2 regions of the Streptomyces sp. NPDC085932 genome follow, and region 2 is predicted to be linked to the other one. Evidence: riboswitches for the same ligand, from Rfam matches in the RefSeq annotation. Region 2 holds a riboswitch; the other holds the start of a gene.
The links. Region 2 has a riboswitch for thiamine pyrophosphate ahead of ACIGAQ_RS35780 (thiamine ABC transporter substrate binding subunit). Riboswitches for the same ligand answer to the same signal wherever they lie in the genome.

Region 1 (4,217 bases), on a different contig from region 2:
GCGGTTCTCACGGAGCGCCTGCGCCGGCGTGCCGGGCAGGGACGGGTCGGGGGTGAAGAGCCACTCCAGCATCTCTTCCACCGTGAAGCCGTCGTCCCGCAGGAGCGTCAGGGTCCCGGACAGGCCCTTGACGACCTTGTCCCCGTCGATGAAGTCGGCGGGGACGTGCAGCGCGCGGTTCTCACCGCGGCGTACGGCGATGAGCTGGCCCTCCTTGACCAGCTGCCGCACCCGCGTCACCTCGACGCCGAACTGTTCGGCGATGTCGGGGAGGGTGAGCCAGGCAGGGACGAGAGCATCGATCTTTGCGTCAATCTCGGTCACGGAAACCAGCCTGCCATCCGCCACTGACAGTCGGAAGTCGGCCCGGTCCACCCGGGCGGACGCGCCGGGCGCGGACGCCCGCCCCGGCTAGGCCACCGCCGCCTTCATCGGCCGGGCCGGGTCCGCCAGCAGCACCGGGTTCATCACCGTGCCCGACTCGATCAGACGGCGCCCCTGCGCCAGGTCGCGGGGGCGGCCCACCGCCAGCAGGGCGACCAGCCGCTCGCCGCGCAGCCAGCACACCGTCCACGCCGGGCCGGAGGGGTCGCCGCGCCACAGGGTCGTGTCGGCGTCCGCGTGGTGCCCGGCGTACTGCACGAACCGGCCGAACTGCTCGGACCAGAAGTACGGGACCGGGTCGTAGACCGCCGGCGTCTCGCCCGTGGCCCGGCCGACGATGTTCGCGGCGACGGTGCGCGGGCCCTGGAGGGCGTTGTCCCAGTGGTGCACCAGCAGCCGCTCGCCGTAGCGCCCCGACGGGAAGGAGGCGCAGTCGCCGACGGCGTACACGTCCGGCACGGACGTGCGCAGGTGCGCGTCGGCCACGACCTCGCCGTGGGCGCCGAGCTCGATCCCGGAACCGGCGAGCCAGGCCGTCGCCGGGCGGGCGCCGATGCCGACCACGACCGCGCCCGCGGGCAGCCGCGCACCGTCGTCGAGCAGGACCGCGCCGGGCTCGACGCGCTCCACGCGCGCGTGGGTGCGCAGCACCGCTCCCGCGTCGCCGTACCAGCCGGCCATCGGGGCGGCGACCTCGGCGGGCAGCGCCCCGGCGAGCGGCCGTTCGGCGGCCTCCACCACGGTCACCGCACAGCCCGCCTCGCGCGCGGCGGTGGCGAACTCCGCGCCGATCCAGCCCGCGCCGACGACCACGATGTCGTGCTGGCGGGCGAGGACCGGGCGCAGCCGCTCGGCGTCGTCCAGGGTGCGCAGCAGGTGCACGCCGGGCACGCCCTCCGCGCCGGGCAGCCGGACCGGTTCGGCGCCGGTGGCCACGACCAGGACGTCGTAGGGCACGGGCCCGTCCTCGGTGTCCAGTGCGTGATCGCCGGGGCGCACGCCCAGCACCTCGCAGCCGAGCCGCAGTTCGATGCCGAGGGCCTCGAAGTCGACGTCGAAGGCGGAGCCCTCGGACTTGCCGAGCAGGACGGCCTTGGACAACGGCGGCCGGTCGTAGGGCTGGTGGGGCTCGGCGCCGATCAGCAGCACCGTGCCGGCGAAGCCCCGCTCCCGCAGCGCGACCGCGGTCTGCACACCGGCCATGCCCGCGCCCGCCACGACCACGCGCCGCGGCGCGGACGACCCTGAGTCCTGCGTCTGCTCGCTCACCTGATCACCATAGTCAACTGACGTTTCGTCAGTCAGTGCCCATGCGCCGTGACCTGCTCCACAGCGCCGGCCCGCCGCCCGGGTCCGTCATTCCGGATACCCGCAAACGGCCGGTGTACGACGGCACCGTGGCCGGTTCCGCACGGAGGCTCCCTTACCGCACCCCGCGGGGTCCCGCTAGGGTGGCCCCGCAGAGACTCGCGGGAGCCCGGACGCACCGGGCTGAGAGGGAGGCTGGCGGCCTCCGACCGTACGAACCTGATCCGGGTCATGCCGGCGAAGGGAGGGGCTGGACGCCCATGTCGCGTACGCGAACCTCAGACGTCCTCGTCATCGGGGGCGGGATCATCGGGCTGGTCACGGCCTGGCGGGCCGCGCAGCGCGGACTCGCCACGGCGGTGGTGGACCCCGAGCCGGGCGGCGGTGCCGCGCAGGTGGCGGCGGGGATGCTGGCCGCCGTCACGGAACTGCACTACGGCGAGCAGACCCTGCTCGGCCTGAACCTCGCCTCCGCCCGGCGCTACCCGGACTTCGCGGCCGAGCTCACCGAGCTGACCGGCCACGACCTCGGCTACCGCCGCTGCGGCACCCTCGCCGTGGCCCTGGACGCCGACGACCGGGCCCACCTGCGCGAGCTGCACGCCCTGCAGCAGCAGTCGGGGCTGGACTCCCAGTGGCTGTCGGGGCGCGAGTGTCGGCGCCTGGAGCCGATGCTCGCGCCGGGCGTGCGCGGGGGCCTGCGGGTGGACGGGGATCACCAGATCGACCCCCGGCGGCTGGCCGGGGCGCTGGTCGCCGCGTGCGAGCGGGCCGGGGTGGTCTTCCACCGGGTGTGGGCCGAGCGGCTCACCGTGACCGGGGACCGGGCCACCGGTGCCGTCACGGCCGACGGCACCGGACTGGCCGCCGGGCAGGTCGTCCTGGCCGGGGGCAGCCTGAGCGGCCGCCTGGCCGGGGTCCCGCAGGAGGTCCTGCCTCCCGTACGGCCCGTGAAGGGGCAGGTCCTGCGGCTGGCCATGCCGGGGCGGCACGGGCCGTTCCTGAACCGGACCGTGCGCGCCGTCGTGCGCGGCAGCCACGTCTACCTGGTGCCGCGCGAGAGCGGGGAGCTGGTCGTCGGGGCGACCAGCGAGGAGCTCGGCTGGGACACCACCGTGACCGCGGGTGGCGTGTACGAGCTGCTGCGCGACGCGCACGAGCTGGTCCCCGGGATCACCGAGCTGCCGCTCACCGAGACCCGTGCCGGACTGCGCCCCGGCTCCCCCGACAACGCGCCCCTGCTCGGCCCGGCCGGCCTGGACGGCCTGCTGCTGGCCACCGGGCACCACCGCAACGGCGTGCTGCTCACGCCGGTGACCGGCGACGCCTTGGCGCACGCCCTCACCACGGGTGAACTCCCCGAGGAGGCCCGCCCCTTCACCCCCAGGCGCTTCAGTACCGCCACCGCACTCACGGAGCAGCCCGCATGAACATCTCCGTCAACGGTCAGCCCCGGGACGTCCGGCCCGGCACGGCTCTCGACACCGTCGTGAAGTCGCTCACCACGTCGTCCTCGGGAGTGGCCGCCGCCCTCAACGAGACCGTCGTCCCGCGCACGCAGTGGCCCTCCACGCCCCTCTCCGAGGGAGACCGCGTGGAAGTCCTGACCGCCGTCCAAGGAGGCTGACCATGGCCGACGATCCGTTCGTCCTCGGGGACCTGTCCCTCACCTCCCGTCTGATCATGGGCACGGGCGGGGCGCCCAGCCTCGACGTGCTGGAGCGGTCGCTGGTGGCGTCCGGCACGGAGCTGACGACGGTCGCGATGCGCCGCGTGAACCCCTCGGTGCACGGCTCGGTGCTGTCCGTCCTCGACCGGCTCGGCATCCGGGTGCTGCCCAACACCGCGGGCTGCTTCACCGCCGGCGAGGCCGTCCTCACGGCCCGGCTCGCGCGCGAGGCCCTCGGCACCGACCTGATCAAGCTGGAGGTCATCGCCGACGAGCGCACGCTGCTGCCCGACCCGATCGAGCTGCTGGAGGCGGCCGAGACGCTGGTCGACGACGGTTTCACGGTGCTGCCGTACACCAACGACGACCCCGTACTGGCCCGCAGACTGGAGGACGTGGGCTGCGCGGCGGTCATGCCGCTCGGCTCGCCCATCGGCTCCGGGCTCGGCATCCGCAACCCGCACAACTTCCAGCTGATCGTCGAGCACGCGCGCGTGCCGGTGATCCTGGACGCGGGAGCCGGGACGGCCTCGGACGCGGCGCTGGCGATGGAGCTGGGGTGCGCGGGTGTGATGCTCGCCTCGGCGGTGACCCGGGCGCAGGAGCCGGTGCTGATGGCCGACGCCATGCGGCATGCCGTGGAGGCGGGGCGGCTGGCCCACCGGGCGGGGCGGATCCCGCGGCGGCATTTCGCGCAGGCGTCGTCGCCGGCGGAGGGCCTGGCCGCGCTGGATCCCGAGCGTCCAACCTTCCAGTAGGGGACACGTCACAGGACGGCTGCAGTCCCGCCCCGAATCCGCCGGGGGGACGGGGCTGTCGGTCGTGGCTCGTAGACTCCCCTGCGTGGACACGACCC
Region 2 (4,217 bases):
AGCAGGGCCACCGCGCACACCACCATCAGAATCGTCGACAGGGCCATCGCCTGCCCGTAGTTGAGCTCCCCGGGCCGCCCCAGCAGCCGGGCCACGGCCACCGGCAGCGTCGGGTTGTCGGGCCGCGCGATGAACACCGTCGCCCCGAACTCCCCCAGCGACACCGCGAAGGCGAACCCGGCCGCGATCAGCAGCGCGCGCCGCACCAGCGGCAGATCCACCTCGCGCCACACGCGCCAGGGCGAGGCCCCGAGCACCGCGGCCGCCTCCCGCAGCCGGGTGTCCACGGCCCGCAGCACCGGCAGCATGGTCCGCACCACGAACGGCACCCCGACCAGCGCCTGCGCGAGCGGCACCAGGATCCACGAGGACCGCAGGTCCAGCGGCGGCTCGTCCAGGGCGATCAGGAACCCGAACCCGACGGTCACCGCGGACACCCCGAGCGGCAGCATCAGCAGCGCGTCGAAGCCGCGCACGAACCGCCCGGCGTCCCGGCGCGTGAGCGCGACGGCGGCCAGACCGCCGATGACCACGGCGATGAGCGTGGCGGCGACGGCGTACGACAGGGAGTTGCCGACCGCCTCGATCGGCGGGACCAGGAACACGCCCCCGTCCTCGCGCGTCAGCGCCCGGTAGTAGCCGAGGTCCGGCGCGTCCAGGGAGCGCTGCACCAGCACGGCGAGCGGCAGCAGAAGCAGGAGCAGGAGGGTGACGAGGACCCCGCCCAGCAGGGCCCACTGCCCGGCGCCGCGCGGCCTGCGCGCGGTCACGGCCGGGTCCACGAGCCGCAGCGCGGTCTCCCGCCGCCGTACCGTCCAGGCGTGCAGGGCGAGGATCGCGCCCACCGCGGCGAACTGGATCAACGTCAGCACGGCCGCCGTGGACAGGTCGAAGATCTCCGAGGTCTGCCGGTAGATCTCCACCTCCAGGGTGGAGAAGGTGGGCCCGCCGAGGATCTGGACGACGCCGAAGGAGGTGAAGGTGAACAGGAAGACCATGAGCGCGGCGGCGGCCACGGCCGGGGCGAGGGCCGGCAGGGTGACCTGCCGCCAGGCCCGGGCACGGGACGCGCCGAGCATCCGCGCGGCCTCCTCCTGCCTCGGGTCCAGCTGCGCCCACAGCCCGCCGACCGTCCGCACCACGACCGCGTAGTTGAAGAAGACGTGCGCGAGCAGGATCGCCCACACGGTGGTGTCGAGCCGGACGCCCCACAGCTCGTCGAGCAGACCCCCGCGCCCGAGGAGCGCCAGGAACGCCGTACCGACCACCACCGTGGGCAGGACGAACGGCACGGTGACGACCGCCCGCAGCACCTGTTTGCCCGGGAAGGCGAAGCGCGCGAAGACGTACGCGCCGGGGAGGGCGATCAGCAGGGTGAGCGCGGTGGAGACGAGCGCCTGCCAGGTGGTGAACCACAGCACGTGCCGCACGTCGGACTGCGCCAGCACCTCCCCGATCCGCCCGGGGTGCCAGACCCCGTCGGCCTTCAGACCGCGCGCCACGATCGCGGAGACCGGGTAGGCGAAGAAGACCGCGAAGAACGCGACGGGCACGGCCAGCAGACCGAGCCGCGCCGCCGCGCCCCGCGTCCGGCCGCTCACTTGAGGACGAGCGAGGTCCACGACTTGACCCACGGGTCACGACGCTCGGCGATCTTCGCCGGGTCCATGGTCTCCGGGGCCTTCGCCTGCGGCCCGTACTTCCCGAACTCCGGCGGCACCTGGGCGTCCTCCGTCACCGGGTAGACGAACATGTTGAGCGGCATGTCCTCCTGGAACCGCTTGCCGACCAGGAAGTCGAGCAGGGCCTTGCCGCCCTCGGCGTTCCGGGCGTTGCTCAGCAGCCCGGCGTACTCGACCTGCCGGAAGCAGGTGCCCTCGGCCACCCCGGTCGGGGCGGTGCTCGGCCTCGGGTCGGCGAAGACGACCTCGGCGGGCGGCGAGGAGGCGTACGACACGACGAGCGGCCGGTCGCCCTTGGCCTTCTTCCCGCCGGCCGAGCCGGAGAACTCCTCGTTGTAGGCCTGCTCCCAGCCGTCGACGACCTTCACGCCGTTGGCCTTGAGCTTCAGCCAGTAGCCCTCCCAGCCGTCGTCCCCGTACTTCGCGGCGGTGCCGAGCAGGAAGCCCAGACCCGGCGAGGACGAGGAGGCGTTCTCGGTGACCAGCAGGTTCTTGTACGCCGGCTTGACCAGGTCGTCGAAGCTGCGCGGCGGCTCCAGGTCACGGTCGGCGAAGTACTTCTTGTCGTAGTTGACGCAGATGTCGCCGGTGTCGACGGGCGTGACGCGGTGCCGCTTCTCATCGACCCGGTACTCGGGCTTGATCCGCTCCGATCCCTTCGCCTCGTACGGCTGGAACAGACCGTTGTCGAGGGCGCGGGACAGCAGGGTGTTGTCGACGCCGAAGAAGACGTCGCCCTGCGGGTTGTCCTTGGTGAGGATGGCCTTGTTGACGGCCTGCCCGGCGTCGCCGTCCTTCAGGACGCGGACCTTGTAGCCGGATTGCTTCTCGAAGGCGGCGATCACGTCCTTGGACGCGGCCCACGAGTCGTGGCTGACGAGGGTCACCGTCTTGGAGTCGCCGGACCCCTGACCGCCGTCGGACGACCCGCACGCGGCGAGCGTGCCGGCCATGCCCAGCCCGACGACCGCCGCCGTCAGGCGCTTCGCGTTGATGCCCACTGAATTCCTCCTGGGGTGACCAGGAGAAGACGCGGCCCCGCCCGGGACTTCCGAGGTCCCGGGCAGGGCGCAACAGCTCGAGTGATGACCGATCTCCCTACCCAGAATGACCTGGGCCAGGTTCGGAGGGTCTGCGGCCGGTGCCGCACTCTCAGCGCTGTGGCGCTCCCCTGTCGGAATATGCAGATGTTCTTACGGCGGTCAGACTACCGTTCGGTGGCCGCGAGCTGACCACACGCCCCGTCGATCTCCTGACCACGGGTGTCCCGGATCGTCACCGGCACACCATGCGCGGCGATGGCCTCGACGAACGCCTTCTCGTCCTCCGGCCGGGAGGCCGTCCACTTCGACCCGGGCGTCGGGTTCAGCGGGATGAGGTTGACGTGCACGGGCCTGCCCTTGAGCATCCGGCCGAGCCGGTCCCCACGCCAGGCCTGGTCGTTGATGTCCCGGATCAGCGCGTACTCGATGGACAGCCGGCGTCCGGACCTGGCGCTGTACTCGAAGCCGGCGTCCAGCACCTCGCGCACCTTCCACCGCGTGTTCACGGGCACGAGGGTGTCGCGCAGCTCGTCGTCCGGGGCGTGCAGCGAGATCGCGAGCCGGCACTTGAAGCCCTCGTCGGAGAACCGGTGGATGGCCGGGACGAGCCCGACCGTCGAGACGGTGATCCCGCGCTGCGAGAGCCCCAGTCCGTCCGGCTCGGGGTCGGTGAGCCGCCGGATGGCGCCGACGACCCGGTTGTAGTTCGCGAGGGGCTCGCCCATGCCCATGAACACGATGTTGCTGAGCCGCGCCGGGCCGCCGGGAACCTCACCGTCCCGCAGGGCGCGCATCCCGTCCACGATCTGGTGCACGATCTCGGCGGTGGACAGGTTCCGGTCCAGGCCCGCCTGGCCCGTCGCACAGAACGGGCAGTTCATCCCGCAGCCGGCCTGCGAGCTGATGCACATGGTCACCCGGTCCGGGTAGCGCATCAGCACGGACTCGACGAGCGTCCCGTCGAACAGCCGCCACAGCGTCTTGCGCGTGGTGCCCTGGTCGGTGGACAGATGCCGCACGACGGTCATCAGCTCGGGCAGCAGCGCCTCCCGCAGCCGGTCACGGGACCCGGCCGGGATGTCGGTCCACTGCTCCGGATCGTGCGCGTACCGCGCGAAGTAGTGCTGCGAGAGCTGCTTGGCGCGAAACGGCTTCTCCCCGACAGCGGCGACGGCCTCCTTGCGCTCGGCAGGAGTGAGATCGGCGAGATGCCGCGGCGGCTTCTTGGCTCCGCGCGGGGCGACGAAAGTGAGTTCTCCGGGCTTAGGCATGGCTGTACCAGTGTCGCAGATCAATTCAGGTGACCCGCGGCACCGGCCGAGCCGGGCCTAGCCGCCCGCGTGCTCCAGGCGGTCCTTGAGGAGCTGCTCGTTGCGTGGAAGTTCCTTGCGGACCTGGGGGCGGACGACCAGCGGGACCAGGACCTTGCCCATGCCGTGGCCCTCGAAGTCGACGGCGATCGTGACGTGGGAGCGGCGGCCCTCGTCGAACG

Region 1: linked by a shared signal. The riboswitch ahead of thiO (glycine oxidase ThiO) and the one ahead of ACIGAQ_RS35780 (thiamine ABC transporter substrate binding subunit) in region 2 are both predicted to bind thiamine pyrophosphate.

What each region holds. Positions count from the first base shown of each region.
Region 1 is NZ_JBITSJ010000002.1:1,102,899-1,107,115, reverse strand. It holds gene ACIGAQ_RS14155 (Rv2175c family DNA-binding protein) at 1-324, opposite strand, end outside; gene ACIGAQ_RS14150 (FAD-dependent oxidoreductase) at 412-1,653, opposite strand; TPP riboswitch at 1,844-1,955, shown strand; gene thiO (glycine oxidase ThiO) at 1,953-3,122, shown strand; gene thiS (sulfur carrier protein ThiS) at 3,119-3,319, shown strand; gene ACIGAQ_RS14135 (thiazole synthase) at 3,322-4,119, shown strand; gene pknB (Stk1 family PASTA domain-containing Ser/Thr kinase) at 4,205-4,217, shown strand, end outside.
Region 2 is NZ_JBITSJ010000009.1:204,697-208,913, reverse strand. It holds gene ACIGAQ_RS35785 (ABC transporter permease) at 1-1,622, opposite strand, end outside; gene ACIGAQ_RS35780 (thiamine ABC transporter substrate binding subunit) at 1,598-2,635, opposite strand; TPP riboswitch at 2,760-2,865, opposite strand; gene rlmN (23S rRNA (adenine(2503)-C(2))-methyltransferase RlmN) at 2,890-3,996, opposite strand; gene ACIGAQ_RS35770 (SRPBCC family protein) at 4,054-4,217, opposite strand, start outside.